Linked DNA regions of Methylosinus sp. H3A. The main gene of each other region encodes a partner of the protein of the gene in region 2 in a complex. Links are inferred from orthologs where the notes say so. Each region holds a gene or a part of one and is shown on either strand. Other genes may lie near its edges.

Evidence for each region.
Region 1: the proteins of hfq (region 2) and IY145_RS17680 are in contact, whole or in part, in a crystal structure (PDB 3VU3), measured with the Escherichia coli proteins. The link is inferred for Methylosinus sp. H3A from one-to-one orthologs.

The regions. Positions count from the first base shown.
Region 1 is NZ_JADNQW010000005.1:3,199,230-3,206,913, reverse strand. The notes cover bases 2,514-5,423. They hold IY145_RS17680 (catalase), read right to left. Parts: upstream 4,735-5,423; coding sequence 3,292-4,734; downstream 2,514-3,291. Other genes in these bases: IY145_RS17675 (helix-turn-helix transcriptional regulator), read right to left, coding at 4,845-5,423; IY145_RS17685 (alginate export family protein), read right to left, coding at 2,514-3,202. Also shown: IY145_RS17695 (DoxX family protein), read left to right, coding at 1-12; IY145_RS26185 (MFS transporter), read left to right, coding at 935-1,786; more of IY145_RS17685, read right to left, coding at 1,793-2,513; more of IY145_RS17675, read right to left, coding at 5,424-5,759; IY145_RS17670 (ATP-binding protein), read left to right, coding at 6,417-7,684.
Region 2 is NZ_JADNQW010000005.1:3,631,129-3,638,869, reverse strand. What follows is about bases 3,104-6,070. They hold hfq (RNA chaperone Hfq), read right to left. Parts: upstream 4,739-6,070; coding sequence 4,469-4,738; downstream 3,104-4,468. Other genes in these bases: IY145_RS19775 (sigma-54 dependent transcriptional regulator), read right to left, coding at 5,002-6,070; hflX (GTPase HflX), read right to left, coding at 3,104-4,351. Also shown: IY145_RS19805 (cold-shock protein), read left to right, coding at 109-780; mazG (nucleoside triphosphate pyrophosphohydrolase), read left to right, coding at 1,085-1,903; IY145_RS19795 (glutathione S-transferase family protein), read right to left, coding at 1,916-2,569; IY145_RS19790 (multidrug efflux SMR transporter), read right to left, coding at 2,580-2,906; more of hflX, read right to left, coding at 2,963-3,103; more of IY145_RS19775, read right to left, coding at 6,071-6,366; IY145_RS19770 (sensor histidine kinase), read right to left, coding at 6,379-7,741. UniProt on the Escherichia coli protein: RNA chaperone that binds small regulatory RNA (sRNAs) and mRNAs to facilitate mRNA translational regulation in response to envelope stress, environmental stress and changes in metabolite concentrations.

The sequences.
Region 1 (7,684 bases), 430 kb from region 2 along the record:
GCGCGAGGCTGAAGCAAGCAATCAGCGTCCCACGACAGTGATTGCGCAGGGTGAATAGAGCGCTCATCGAAGTTCGATTCACCCTGCGCGAACACGGACCTCCGCCAAACCGCTCTGAACGAATCTGCCGGGAAACGACCGATGATCGATCTCAAATCTCATGAGCCGAACGATCTATCCGCCAGCCAATCCTTTTGGTCCGCGTTCCGCCATCGTACTTTCGCAATCATATGGACCGCGACGGTCGTCTCGAACATCGGAACCTGGATGTACAACGCCGCATCCGGCTGGCTGATGACCGGCCTGGACGCTAGCCCGATGACAGTATCGCTGATCCAGGTCGCGTCGAGCCTGCCCATGTTTCTCTTCGCGCTGCCGGCTGGCGTGCTCGCCGACATCGTCGACAGACGCCGTTTCCTCATCTACGCGGAAATTTCTGTCACAATCGTCGCCGCAGCGAGCGCCGTGCTCGTCAGGCTCGATATCATCACTCCTTTCCTCTTGCTGCTCTGCACCTTCCTCCTGAGCATCGGAGCAGCCCTCACCGCACCCGCCTGGCAATCGATCGTTCCGCAGTTGGTCCCTCGCCGCGATCTCCCCGCAGCGGTCGCGGGCAATGGCGTCGGCATCAACATCAGCCGCGCCATCGGTCCAGCCCTCGCGGGCGTCGTCATCGGCGTATTCGGAAACGCGGCTCCATTCTGGCTCAACGCCGCGAGCAATTTCGCCGTAATCGGCGCGCTGCTCTGGTGGCGTCCGCCGGCGAAAACGGAGCATGCTTTGCCGGCCGAGCGGCTGATGAGCGCATTGATCATCGGATTTCGCCATGCCCGCTATAATCGGCCATTGCGGGCCGCTCTGATGAGAGCGGCTTTCTTCTTCTTTTTCGCGAGCGCCTATTGGGCTCTCCTTCCACTGATCGCCAAGCAGCCAGATCGACAGCGGCCCTGCCGTCTATGGACTTCTTCTCGGCGCCATCGGCCTCGGCGCCGTCGTCGGCGCCTTCGCGCTGCCGCGCCTGAGGCGCGTGCTCGACGCGGACCGGCTCGTCATTCTGGGCTCCTGCGGCACAGCGGCCACGTTGGCGACGCTCGGGCTCGCGCGCTCGCCGACGCCTGCCTTAGCCGCATGCGTTCTCGCCGGCTTCTCCTGGATCCTCGTGATCGCGACGCTCAATGTTTCGGCGCAGATTTCGTTGCCGGACTGGGTGCGGGGACGCGGACTCGCCATGTTCGTGACCGCTTTCTTCGGCGCGATGACCCTCGGCAGCGCCGTCTGGGGGCAAATGGCCACGATGCTCGATCTTTCGACGACGAATTACGTCGCAGCGGCAGGACTTCTGTTCGGCATTCTGCCGAGCCGCCGATGGAAGCTCTCCGCAGGCGCCGGCCCCGATCTCACTCCGTCCATGCATTGGCCGAACCCGGTGATCTCGATCGATGCGGAGGCGGATCGCGGCCCCGTCATGATCAGCGTCGAATATTCCGTCGACTCCCGGCATCGCGACGCGTTTCTACGAGCTGTCCGCCAGCTCGGCGAAGGACGACGCCGCGACGGAGCCTATGCCTGGGATATTTTCGAAGACGTCGCCCAAGAGGGACGCTTCGTCGAAATCTTCTACGTCGCTTCTTGGCTCGAGCATTTGCGGCAGCATCGTCGCGTGACGAACGCCGATCGCATCCTTCAGGAAATGGTTCGCCAATTCGGGGCCGACCAGGAGCCTAAAGTCACCCATCTCATTGCCGCATCCTCGAGCGCCTCCGGCGCCGAGCGCGTCGCCTCATAGGTTCGTTCACCACAGAAATTTGACTTCCGCGCCGAGATAATTGGCGTCATGTCCGCCGGCGCGACGAATTGTGTCACCCGCCGCGAAATGCACGCATTCGAGCGCGGCGGAAAGATTGGCCGTTACAGACCAATCCACGCGCAATTGCTCATAGGCGCCTGTCCAACGGCCGGGCGATCCTGCGGTGCCGGCGACGGCGATATTCGGAAACACATAGATCGCATCCGCTGTGGTTTCGCGCCATTGCAGGCCGATGCCCGCGAGCACAGTCACCTTGTCGCTCGCCGCGAGAGTGAGGGACGGTTTGAGGTGAATGAGATTCGCATAGCCGGTGAATCCCGCCAGCGTGAAGTAATAGCCATTGGGAAATAGCGGATCGAAGGTCTCGATCCGTCCATCTCCCCTGCGCCGGTCCCCTGAGGCTGCATCCGCTTGAATGCCTATGCGCGGCCTCAGCGGCAGCATCGAGAAGCGATAGCCTGCGCGCGCCCCCACAGCCCATGCGCGAATGCTCTTGGCGCCGACGTTTCCCGACTGCGCCATTCCCTCGACATCCCAATCAAATCCGTCTTTCTCTCCGGCGAAGCGAATATCGAAAATATGTCGCCGCTCGTTTCCCGAAGCATCCAGATAGGAAGCATTCCTATTGCCGAAAAAGGAATAATAAGCGGAGAGCTCGTTCTGGCCGAAGACATGCCGCTCCATGCGCAGGGTATGGAATTGAATATCTCTCGTCGATCTATCGTCGAAAGCCTGTTCCCGATAATATTGAACCGGGCGGCTTACGAAGCCGAGAATGCGCCAAGGCTCCGCCTCGAAATCGAGCCACGCCGCGTCGAAGGCTTGCCTGACGTTCGGACCGTCTCGATTCGAGACGAAGCGCTGGAGATCGAAAGCGAACTCCTGGCGACCGATGCGCGCCTTCAGCACGCCATCGGGGAACGCATGGCCATATTCCAAAAAGGCCAAACGAAGATCGGGAGGATTCTGATCGGCCTTTCCCAGATTTTTTTTGTCGAAGGCGCGCGCATCCTCGATCTGCGCAAAGAGTCGCCAATCCTCACTCAAATGCAAATCGGCGTGCAGCTGAATGCGCTGAAGCAGATAGCTGTCGTTCCGATTGGTTTTGCCGACGCCGAAGGACGGCGCATTGGCAAGCTCGAAGCGCTCACGCAGAGTCGCGCCGAAGGAGAGATAGAAATTCGGATCGCTCGGCGACAGCGGGATAAATTTGAGCTCGTCTCCGGGCTCTGTGCGGAGGCCGGGATCGGCGAGCGCGGACCAATTCTCCTGCCAACGATTGGACATGAGTCGCGGTCGGCTCGGCGCGACGCTCGCGGCTTCATCCGCATGCGCGCCGCAAGCCGAGACGATCACGATCAACGCCAATGCGTTTCCGCCGCCTCGCCACGACATGATGCTCACCCTCTACGCCGAACGCTCCCTGCGCGATCTCGAGCCATCGTCCGAGACGGCCGGAGAATGCTCTCGCGTCCGAGTTTCGCTCAGTCGCGCTTCAACGCCGCGCGCACTCCCGAACCATAGCCCGGATCGACGGCGTCGAAATGCGCCAATTGGCGCTCGACGATCTCCGCTGGAACGCCAGCCATCGCAGCCGCGATATTCGAAAAGAGCCGCGCTCTCTCGCCCTCGTCGAATAATGCGAAGAGCGCGCGTGGCTGGCTGTAATAATCATCGTCGCCGCGCTGGTCCCATTGTGCGCCGTCCCCCTCGATCGGCATCGGCGGCTCGCGAAACTCCGGGCTCTCGGCCGGGCCGCCGAAGCTGTTCGGCTCATAATAGGCGTCGACCACTCCGGTCTGCTGACCGACGAAGTTCATCGCACCGTCCTTATGGTAGACTCTCACAGGCGATCGAGGTCGATTCACCGGCAGCGACTCGTAATGCGTCCCGAGCCGATATCTATGCGCATCGGCGTAGCTGAAAATTCGCGCCTGGAGCATTTTGTCGGGGCTCGCGCCTATTCCCGGCACGAAATTGGATGGGCTGAACGCCGCCTGTTCGATCTCGGCGAAATAATTATCGGCGTTGCGGTTCAGCTCCATCTCGCCGACTTCGATCAGAGGGAAGTCGGCGTGCGGCCAGACTTTCGTCACATCGAAGGGGTTGAAAGCGCAGGCGCGCGCTTGCGCTTCGCTCATGATCTGGATGAACAGAGTCCAGCGTGGGAACGCCCCCGCCTCGATCGCGCCGAACAGAGCCTCCTGATAGGTCTCACGGCTCTGACCGACGATGTGTGACGCCTCATCATTGGTGAAATGCTTGTGTCCTTGCCGGGTCTTGAAATGGAACTTCACCCAGCAGCATTCGTTGGCGGCGTTCCAAAACCGATAGGTGTGGCTGCCATAACCATTCATATGCATAGGCGTCTGCGGCAAGCCGCGATCCGACATCAATATCGTGACCTGATGCAGGCTTTCCGGCGTCAGGCTCCAAAAGTCCCACATCGCCGTCGCGGAACGGAGATTGGTCCGCGGGTGCCGCTTCTGCGTTCGGATAAAATCAGGAAATTTGAGCGGGTCTCGCACGAAAAACACCGGCGTGTTATTGCCGACCAAATCCCAGTTTCCCTCATCCGTGTAGAATTTCAAGGCAAATCCGCGAACGTCGCGCTCGGCGTCGGCGGCGCCGAGCTCGCCGGCGACCGTCGAAAAGCGTGCGATCAGCGGCGTGGTCTTGCCAACGCCGGAGAACAGCGAAGCGCATGTATAGCCGCTGATGTCATGCGTTACTGTGAATTGACCATGCGCGCCCCAGCCTTTGGCGTGAACGACGCGCTCTGGAATGCGTTCGCGATTTTGATGCGCCAGCTTTTCGAGCAGACGCCAATCCTGCAACAGCAACGGCCCGCGCGGCCCGGCCGAGAGGCTATTCTGATTGTCGGCGACAGGCGCGCCGGCCGTGGTCGTCAATCTGGACCAAGTCATCATCGATCCTCACGATTTTTCATGACGATCGGATACGCCGGCTGCTGCGAAACGTCTTGCATGTTCGTATGCGCTATTTCACAATCGTCCCGTGACGGCTGCGCGTCCTACTATCGCACGCGCTGCCGCCAAACCTTCGGCGTCACTCCGACATCCCGGCTGAAAATTCGCGTGAAATGACTTTGGTCGGAAAAGCCGCAGTGAAGCGCGATTTCCGACAAGGGGAGGTTCGTCGTGCGCAACAAGCGCTGCGCATTGTCGATCCGCTGCTTCAGCAGCCATTGATAGGGGCTGATACCCGTCGACTCGCGAAAAGCCCTGAAAAAGTGACTGCGAGACATATTCAAGGCCTCAGCGATCGCGGCGATCGACGTCCCATCCTCCTCGTCGGTGGAGACGAGCATCTCCTTCGCCTTCCGAACCATCACGGAACCCAGTCCGCGATCGAAGCCCGTCGCTTCGCTTCGCCGATCGCCATGACGCTTCAACAGATGCGCGCCGATCGTAGTCGCCATCTGCTCGACCAGCATCGAATCGAGGAGCTCCGGATCCTCGAGGAGTGGGAGAACGGCGTTTGCGAGGTGATATAAGGTTATGTCTCGCTTCGCGAGCTGGCGGGCCAGTCCGACATCCGGTGAAACGCCTGCGACTTTTTCTGCATCCCGCCAAAACTCCGGCATCAACTCGATGAGAAAGAAATCGAAGCTTCCATCCAACTCGGCTTTGTAGTTCTCTTCGAAGTCTCGGAGATAGATGTCGCCATGATCGAATAGGCAATCATGCGCGGCTCGCCCTTCTCGAAGGCTGCGCCGGTGCCCGTCGGCCAGGGAAATCCCGATCAGAACGCCGCGATCCTGCGCCGGCGTGGCGACTTGCGCACGATGCCGCCCACTGGCGGCCTTGCGGCGAAAAACCATATGGCCCGCGTCCAATGCCTGGTCCTTGCTCAGCTCGGTCAGCGAGCAGCCGAGAGAGTCCTTTATGGCGCCCGCTTTCGGGCTCGCGCCTTTTGCCGCTGCATCCATTTTCATTTTCCTTCAGCATGTTACGAAAAGGATTCTGCGCCGTATCCGCCTCGGTAGGCCCGCGCGCTCGACGGTCGGGAGACAATTCGCCCGTCCCGGACAGAGACAATTATGTGTATTTAATTCACGTTACAAATCTGATTTTGTTAGTTTATGTTAGCCGGGAACGACGCGGCGCGGATCGTCGCAGAAGAGCCCGGCTCGGGGGATGTTATGGAGGGCGTCTACACCTTTGGGGATTTCCGGCTGGAAACGCGCTCCCGTCGCCTATCCCGCGGCGATCAGACCGTGCCGATCGGGGATCGAGCGCTCGACATCCTGCTTCTCTTGATCCGGACACCGGGCGAGACGGTCAAGCGAGCCGACATCGTCGCGGAGGTCTGGGGAGCATCGCAGATTTCGGATGGAGCTTTGAGATTTCAGATCAATGAATTGAGAAGCGCGCTGAAATCGGATGGGGCTCGGCTGATCGGGACCGTCGCTCGAACCGGCTATTATTTCAGCGGAACGGTGAGCTTTCGCTCAGAGCCTCGGTTTGTCGAAAGTGCGATCGAGAGACCAACGCAGAGCGCGGAACGCCGAAAGCGCTTCGAAACCGGCGCGATCGTCGGTCGGGACGACACGATACGCGAAGCCATCGATTCTCTCGGGCCGAATGTGTCCCTCACCATCACTGGACCGGGCGGCATCGGCAAGACCACCGTTGCAAAATGCGTCGCGCGCGCGCTCCTTGCGGAGGCGCCTCCTGATCCGATCTGGCTCGACCTGTCGAATGGATCGGAAGACGAAGATATTTGGCCCGCGCTCGCGCGCGAGCTCGACGTCGGCGCGGGCGCGCAAAACATCGCTCAGGCGGCGCTGTCCGCCCTGCCGAAGAACACGCCGCTGTTCGTTCTCGATTGCTGCGAGCATGTTCTCGACAGCGTCAGGCGCTTCATTCGCGACATCCGAAGCATGGGTCTTGCGACGCCGATCCTCGCGACCTCGCGCGAGACTTTGCGTGTTCGCGACGAGCGGATCATTCGGCTCGCGCCGCTCGGCTTGCCCAGCGCGAACGAGCATCTCGATTTTGCGAGCGCCGGCGCCTATGGCGCTCTCGAGCTGTTCATTCGACGCGCGCGAGACATGGCGGGCGAATATACGCTCGCCGAGACCGATGTGGATGCCATCCGAAATATCGTTCGGCGGCTCGACGGCATTCCTCTCGCCATCGAGCTCGCGGTCGCGCATCTTTCCAGCTTCAGCCCGCAAGATCTCGATCGGCTCCTGCAAAAGGATTTCGATCTCGTCGGTCTTCTGCCGCGCGACACGCCGGATCGGCATCAGACGCTCCGTAACATGATCGACTGGAGCTATGATCGGTTGGACGCACGCGATAAGACCGTGCTCGACCAATTGTCGATTTTCGTCGGCGGCGCAGACCTCGACGCCTGTCTGCATGTGATCTCCGGAGAGGGCGTTTCCCAAAATGGATTGATCGAGGCGCTGGCGCGATTGGTCGAGAAATCGCTCGTGATACGAGAATGCGCAAGCGGGCGCGCGCTCTATCGGTTGTTGGACACGACGCGAGCGCATTGTCTGGCGAAGCTCCGCTTGCGCGGCGAGGAGGATCGCGTTCTTTCGCGTCTGACGCGCTATCTGGCGGCGGTCATCCGCGATCAGACGAGCGTCGAAGGGCATAAGCAGACGGTCGACCGATGGTTCGGTCCCGCCTGTCCCAATCTGTCCAATCTGCGCCTCGCAAAGGCTTGGGCCTTCGGCGCCGGCGGCGATCCGGCGCTCGCCGTCGAATTGGCGCAATATGCGGCGCCGCTGCTGATGCAGCTCTCCTTGTTGTCCGAATGCGAGAGCATGGCGCGCGACGCTCTCACCGATCGCGAAAAGGTCGATGCTCCGTCCGAGGTTTGGCAAGCGCTGAGCGCGTT
Region 2 (7,741 bases):
CCGCGAGACGCCGGTGGACGCGCGTCGTCGGCGCTTTTGCGCCCGGCGAGAGGCCGTGCATGTGGCTATAGCGGTCTTTTGGCGGATGGCGGAGACGAGTACCAAGACATGAGCAGCAAAGGTCGAGACTTCCGGGGACCCAGAAAACGCGGGTTCGACGACGACCCGCCGTACGGCTATGACAGCCCGCGGCCCAGCCGGCCGCCGAGGTCGCCATTCGGCGGAGGTGGCGGATTCGGTGATTCGCCGCCCCCTTCTTCCAACGAGCCCGCGATCGACGCGGTCGTGAAATGGTTCAAGCCCGAGAAGGGCTTCGGCTTCGTCGAGCTCGGCAATGGCACGGGCGACGCGTTCCTGCATATCGGCGCGGTTCAGGCGGCCGGCTTCGAAGCCTTGCCGCCCGGCGCCAAGCTGAAGGTGCAGGTCGCGAGCTCGGTCAAGGGCCAGCAGGTCTCGCGTGTGCTCGAGGTCGATCTTTCGACCGCGACCGCCGAGCGCCCGCGCAGCCCCAGCAGCAGCGGCGGCGGCTTCGACCGGCCTCCGCGTCGTCAGGCTCCCGATCCGTCGACGGCAGTGCCGGTCACCGGCAAGGTCAAATGGTTCGACGAGACCAAGGGCTTCGGCTTCGTGCAGTCGAACGACGGCGGCAAGGACGTCTTCGTCCATATCTCGATCCTCGGCCCCTCCGGCGTCAATCATCTCGCCGAAGGCCAGCCTGTGACGATGCAGGTCGTCGACACGGCAAAGGGTCGCGAAGCTCTGTCGATCACGCTCGACTGACGCGCTGAAAATGCGAGCCGCAAGCCGAATTCGGCTTGCGGCGGCGCGCGCCTGCCAGCAATGACGATTATTTACCTCGGATGCGCAAGTCGGGTCCGAGGCGCTGTCGTTTGCAAGGCGTACTACGGCCCCGGACCCTCGGATCGACTGCAGAGGGCTGCACACCAAGGGCGCAGTCGATATCCGGCCTCGATGCTAGAGCAAAGCGCCTCGAATTCCTCACCTTTTTTGCGCGACCGACTGCGTCAAAACAACGCGCCGCTCGCGCTTTCAGACGCCCGTTCGGCCGGCCAGAGGCGCATCGATGACACAGGATGAAATCGCGCGCCTCCTCGGCATAATGGCGGCCCTGCGCACGCCGCAAACCGGCTGTCCATGGGATCTCGAGCAGACCTTCGCGAGCATCGCCCCCTATACGCTCGAAGAAGCCTATGAAGTCGTCGATGCGATCGAGCGCGGCGATCTCGGCGATCTCCGCGAGGAGCTCGGCGACCTGCTGCTGCAGGTCGTCTTCCACGCGAGGCTGGCGGAGGAGGTCGGAGCTTTCGCCTTCGTCGATGTCGTCGCGGCGATCTCCGACAAGCTCATCCGCCGCCACCCACATGTATTCGGCGACAAAACCGCGGCCTCGGCGGCCGACGTCTCGGTGCAATGGGCGCAGATCAAGGCGCGCGAAAAGCAGCTCCGCGCCGAGCGCCGCGGCATAGAGGAGGCGCCGGGCCTGTTGGACGGCGTTCCACCCGCCCTGCCCGCTCTGACGCGCGCGATCAAATTGCAGGAGAAGGCCGGCAAGGTCGGCTTCGACTGGAACGACGCGCGGCTCGTGCTCGAGAAAATTCGCGAGGAGACGCTGGAGGTGGAAGCGGAGCTCGGGGAAGGAGACGCGCCTCCCTCGCCCGCGGTCGCGGAGGAGATCGGCGATCTTCTCTTCGCCGTCGCCAATCTCGCCCGCCATGTCGGGGCCGATCCCGAGCAGGCGCTGCGCGGCGCCAACGCCAAATTCGAGCGGCGCTTTCGCTTCATCGAGCGCGCGCTCACGGAAAAGGGAACGCGCCCGCAGGATTCGACGCTAGACGAGATGGAAGCATTGTGGCTCGCGGCGAAAGCCGCCGAGCGTGCGTGAGCAGCGGCCCGCTCACTTTTCGAATTTTTCCAGAACCCAGGGCTCGCCGCGTCCCTCGCTCAGCCATGCCTGATAGCTCGGCAGAGCGAGAATCGCGTGCATATAATCCTGCGCTTGCGACGAGACCTCGAGGACATAGGTCGTAAATCGACAGACGACCGGCGCAAACATGGCGTCCGCGGCGGAGAAGGCGCCGAAGAGAAACGGCCCCTCCGATCCGAAGCGCGCTCTCGCGTCGCGCCAGGCGGCGTCGATACGCGCGATATCGGCGGCGGCCTCCCGGCTCGGCGGCGCGATCGGGCGCGGCGCGCGGCGGAAATTGGTGGGGAATTCACTTCGCATCGAGGTGAAGCCGGAATGCATTTCCGCCGCGAGCGAGCGCGCCAGAGCCCGCGCCGCCGGATCGCGCGGCCAGATCGCGAGATCGGGAAAGCGCTCGGCGATGAATTCGATGATGGCGAGCGAATCCCAGACGATTACGTCGTCGCTGCGTAGCGCCGGAACCTTCCCGGCCGGCGAAAAGGCGAGGAGCCTCTCTTTCGACTCCGGGCCATAGAGCGGAACCACCGTCTCCTCGAAGGGAATCTCGAATTGCTTCAGCAGCAGCCAGGGCCGCAGCGACCAGGAGGAATAGGCCTTATTGCCGACGAGCAGGGAGAGAGTCATCGAAGCGTCCTCAATGGGCGGTCTGGGAAAAGAGGCTCAGCAAAATGACGCCGGCGATGATGAGACCCATTCCGGCCATTTCTCCGGCATTGAGCGTCTGGCGAAACACCAACCAGGCGACGAGGGCGATCAACGCTTGGCCGACGCCCGACCATATCGCATAGGCGACGGCGACCGGAATGCTGCGCAGAGCGAGCGACAGCAGGAAAAAGGACACGCCATAGCCGATGACGACGATGATCGAAGGCAAAGGCTTCGAAAAAGCCTCGCTCGCCTTGAGCGCGGAGGTTCCGACGACCTCGCAGAGAATGGCGATCACCAGATAGATTCGATCCATGATGCGGAGGCCCCTCGGAGTGCGAACGCCTCGCGGCTCGAGGCGCGCCTATGAAATTAGCGCGCGCGCCGCCGGGTCGTCGCTTCCGCGCGCACTTCGGCCTGCGGATAGCGCCGCGTCACCCCGTCGAATCGCTCCGGCGCGACGCGCACGACAAGCCGCGCTCTCCCGTCCGGCAAAGTCTGCCGATCCAGCACTTCCGTATGGGCGTGGAGCCAGGCGATGCCGGCGCCGTCGGCGGGATCGAGCTCGACCTCGAGCCGGACGCGCCCTTCCGCCAGTCGCGTCTCTATGCGATCGAGCAGCGCGTCGAGCCCCTCCCCGGTCAGCGCCGAGACGAGCGAGGGACGGTCGACGCCCTTGCGGCCGCGCGCGGCGACGCGCATGGCGGCGAGCCGCTCCGGATCGAGCGCGTCGATCTTGTTCCAGACCTCGAGAATGCGCGTCCCCGCCTCGCCGGAAAGGCCGAGCTCGCCGAGAATGGATTCGACGTCGGAGGCCTGCGCCTCCCAATCGGGATGCGAAACGTCGCGCACATGCAGGATGACGTCGGCCAGCGTCACCTCTTCCAGCGTGGCGCGGAAGGCGGAGATCAGCATGGTCGGCAGATCGGAGATGAAGCCGACCGTATCCGAAAGCAGGATCTTTGCGCCATGCGGCAGGCGAATCTGCCGCAACGTCGGGTCGAGCGTCGCGAACAGCATGTCCTCGGCCAGCACGCCGGCCTTGGTCAGGCGATTGAACAGCGTCGATTTGCCGGCGTTGGTGTAGCCGACGAGCGCGACGACCGGATAGGGCACCTCGCGGCGCTTCTTGCGGTGCAGGCCGCGCGTGCGCTTGACCTGGTCGAGGTCGCGCTCGATGCGCGCCATGCGCTCCTCGATGAGGCGGCGATCGGTCTCGATCTGCGTCTCGCCGGGGCCGCCGAGGAAGCCGAAGCCGCCGCGTTGACGCTCGAGATGGGTCCAGGATCGCACGAGGCGCGATTTCTGATAGGCGAGATGGGCGAGCTCGACCTGCAGCGCGCCCTCCTTGGTGCGGGCGCGGCGGCCGAAAATCTCGAGGATCAGCCCGGTGCGGTCGATGACCTTGGCGCCCCAGGCTCTTTCCAGATTGCGCTGCTGCACCGGCGAGAGCTGGCAATCCATCGTCACCAGCTCCGCCTCGGCGGCTTTCACCGTCTCGGCGATCTCCTCGACCTTGCCCTTGCCGAGATAGGTCGCGGGCCGGACGTCGTGCAGAGAGACGGCGATCTCGCCGACGATGTCGAGCTCGATCGCCTCGGCGAGGCCGACCGCTTCGGCGAGCCGGGAGACAGGATCGCGCTCCGCCCCCTGCCCCGCGGCTTCGGAAGGCCGCGTGCGCGTGGGATAGGGGCCGACCACGAGAGCCTTTGTGGACGCGCCGGCGGTCCGGTCCTCGGACGCTGATGTTTTTTCGCTCAACCCGACCTCGACCCGCTGAGCGAAGCGCGGCGGCGGCTCGCCCCGCATCTTGTCAGCGTCTATTGTTTTCGCGGGACTTTCAACGGAAAATCGGGCGCCGATCTTCCGAAATCCCGCTCAGCGATGGCGTTCTGGCGCGCTCTCCGCGCCTTCCTCACCCGGCTCGAACATATGGATCGGATGACCGGGCATGATCGTCGAGATCGCATGTTTATAAACGAGCTGGGAATGCCCATCGCGGCGCAGCAAGAGGCAGAAATTGTCGAACCAAGTCACGATGCCCTGCAATTTGACGCCGTTGACCAGAAAAATCGTGAGCGGGACTTTGTTCTTCCTCACGTAATTCAAAAACGTATCTTGCAGATTCTGCGCGCGTTCGGAGGACATCGGCTATCCTGTTCTGTTTTTCGTTATCGGGGCGACTTGCGTCGCTCTTATCGGTCCATAGCCATCCAACCGCATATTAGAGACTGCGCCGGCGCAATGCGCAAGACGCAACTCCTTCATGCGGCGAAAGGCCTCCACTTACGGTCCTGTAACTCGCTGTTTCGACGTGTTTACGACGAGACGAAACGCATCAACTAGAGCCAAACAGCCGCAGAGCCAATAGGAAATTTTCACAAGGTCTTGTATCGGCGAGATTTGTCGCCTCATTCGATGGCGAGCGACTTCAACTTGCGATGGAGCGCCGACCGCTCCATTCCGATAAATTCGGCCGTTCGGGAAATATTGTTGCTGAAGCGATTGAGCTGGGCGATCAGATATTCTCTCTCGAACACTTCCCGCGCCTCGCGCAGCGGCAGGCTCATCAGTTTCTCGCCACGCACGCCGGCCGGCGTCGAGGGGACGAGCTGGCCGATCTCCGAGGGCAGCATATCGGCGGAAACCTCGGCGGTCGCGTCGCCGGCGGTCAAAATCATCAGCCGCTCCACATTGTTGCGGAGCTGGCGGATATTGCCGGGCCAGTCGTGCAATTGCATGACGGCGAGCGCGTCCTCGCTGATCTTGCGGCGCGGCATGCCGGAGGTCGCCGACACCTGCTCCATGAAATATTCGATGAGCTCGGGGATATCTTCGCGACGCTCGGCGAGCGAGGGGATGCGGATCGGCACCACGGAGAGGCGATGGAAGAGATCCTCGCGCAGCGCCCCCTCCTCTATCGCCGAGGCGAGGTCGCGCGCCGACGAGGAGATGATACGCACATCGACCTCGACGCGCGCCGTCCCGCCGACGCGCTGAAACGTCTGCTCGACGAGGACGCGCAGGATTTTCGACTGCGTGTCCTTGGGCATGTCGGCGATCTCGTCGAGAAAGAGCGTGCCGCCATGGGCCTCCTCGAGCGCGCCGATCTTACGGGGCCCGTCGCCGCCCTCGCTGCCGAAGAGCTCGATCTCCATATTTTCCGGCGTGATCGTCGCCGCATTGATGACGACGAAGGGGCCGAGGGCGCGCTGCGAAGCCGCATGGAGACAACGCGCGGCGAGCTCCTTGCCCGAGCCGGGCTGGCCGGTGATGAGCACGCGCGAATTGACCGGCGCGACGCGGGCGATGATCTGCTGCAGCTGATGCGCCGGGAAGGAGCTGCCGACGATGCGGTCCGAGGCGCCGGCGCGCTGGCGCAGCGCGCTGATCTCGCGGCGCAGATGCGAGGCCTCGAGCGCGCGCTCGGCGACGAGCAGGAGACGATCCGCCTTGAATGGCTTCTCGATGAAGTCATAGGCGCCGAGCTTTATGGCGCTCACCGCTGTTTCTATATTGCCGTGGCCCGAGATCATCACCACAGGCAGATCTTTGTGCTGCTTCTGGATGATCTCCAGAACCTGCATGCCGTCGAGGCGCGAGCCCTGCAGCCATATGTCGAGGAAGACGAGATGCGGGCGGCGCTGCTCGATCGCCGCCAGCGCGCCATCGGCGTCCTTGGCGGTGCGAACGCCATGGCCTTCGTCGCCGAGAATGCCGGCGACGAGCTCTCTGATGTCTTCCTCGTCGTCGACGATGAGAATGTCGCTGACCATCTGCCTCACCATTCACGAAGTCCGCGCCTGCGCCTCCTCCGCCGCGGCGGCCTCGCCGAGCGGAATGAACAGGCGCACACAGGCGCCGGTTCCGGAGGGGGCGTCGAGCAGTTCGAGTCGTCCGCCATGGTCCTCGATGATCTTGGCGACAATAGGCAGGCCGAGCCCGGTGCCCTCGGCGCGCGTCGTCATATAAGGCTCGAGCAGGCGCTGTCGGTTGAAGGCCGGGAATCCCTTGCCATTGTCGATCACATCGATCTCCGCCATTGCGTCGCGCACGCCGAGGCTGATATCGATCCGCTTGGCGTCATGCGCCGCGGCGTCCTCGCGGGCGGCGATGCCCTCGGCGGCGTTTTTCACGATATTGGTGAGCGCCTGCGACAAGAGCCGCCGGTCGAAGACCGCGAAGACCGGCGCGTCCGGCAGTGTCAGTGTCATTTCCACGTCGTTATGGGCGACTCGCGTCAGAAAAAAGGCCTGGCGCATGCAGTCGCACAGATCGTCGCGCTCGGGCCGCGCCTTGGGCATGCGGGCGAAGGAGGCGAATTCGTCGACCATGCGCTTGATGTCGTCGACCTGCCGCACGATCGTGTCGGTGCATTGGTCGAAGATGTCGCGCTCGAAGGTGATGTGCTTGCCATATTTGCGCTTCAGGCGCTCGGCGGAGAGCTGGATCGGCGTCAGCGGATTTTTGATCTCATGAGCGATGCGCCGAGCGACATCGGCCCAGGCGGAGGTCCGCTGCGCGGTGACGAGATCGGTGATGTCGTCGAGCGTCACGACGAAATCCGAGCCCCCCTGCTGCATGCTCGCCGAAGTGACTCGAACGGCGAGCGTCAGCTCCTTGGCGCCGCGCCTGATGTTGATCTGCGTCTGAATAGCGCGCGGAAAGGCTTCCACCGCATCGGCCAGAATGGGCGCGATCTCGGGGAGAGCTTCGGCCGCCCGCGCGCCGATCGCCGCCGTGGCGCCGTCACGTCCCGCTCCGCCGACGAGAAGCTCCTCCGCCGAACGGTTGAGCACATTGATCCGCCCCTCCGCGTCGACGCCGATGACGGCCGCCGGCACGCCGGAGAGCACCGCCTCGGTGAACAGACGCCGCTCCTCGTTCTGGCGATTGGCCGTGAGCAGACGGCTCTGCTGCTGCTCGATCTCGCTGGTCATATTGTTGAAGACGGCGCCGAGCCGGGCGAGATCGCCGTGCGAGCGCTCGACATCGACGCGCACATCGAGATTGCCGGCGGACACTTGATCGGTCGCGGCGATGAGCGCGCGGATCGGCGCGACGAGCCGGTCGACGAAGTCGAGACCGACCCAGACCGCCGAGAGCAGCATTATGGTGGCGAGCAGCGCATACATGACGGTGAAGGCCTTC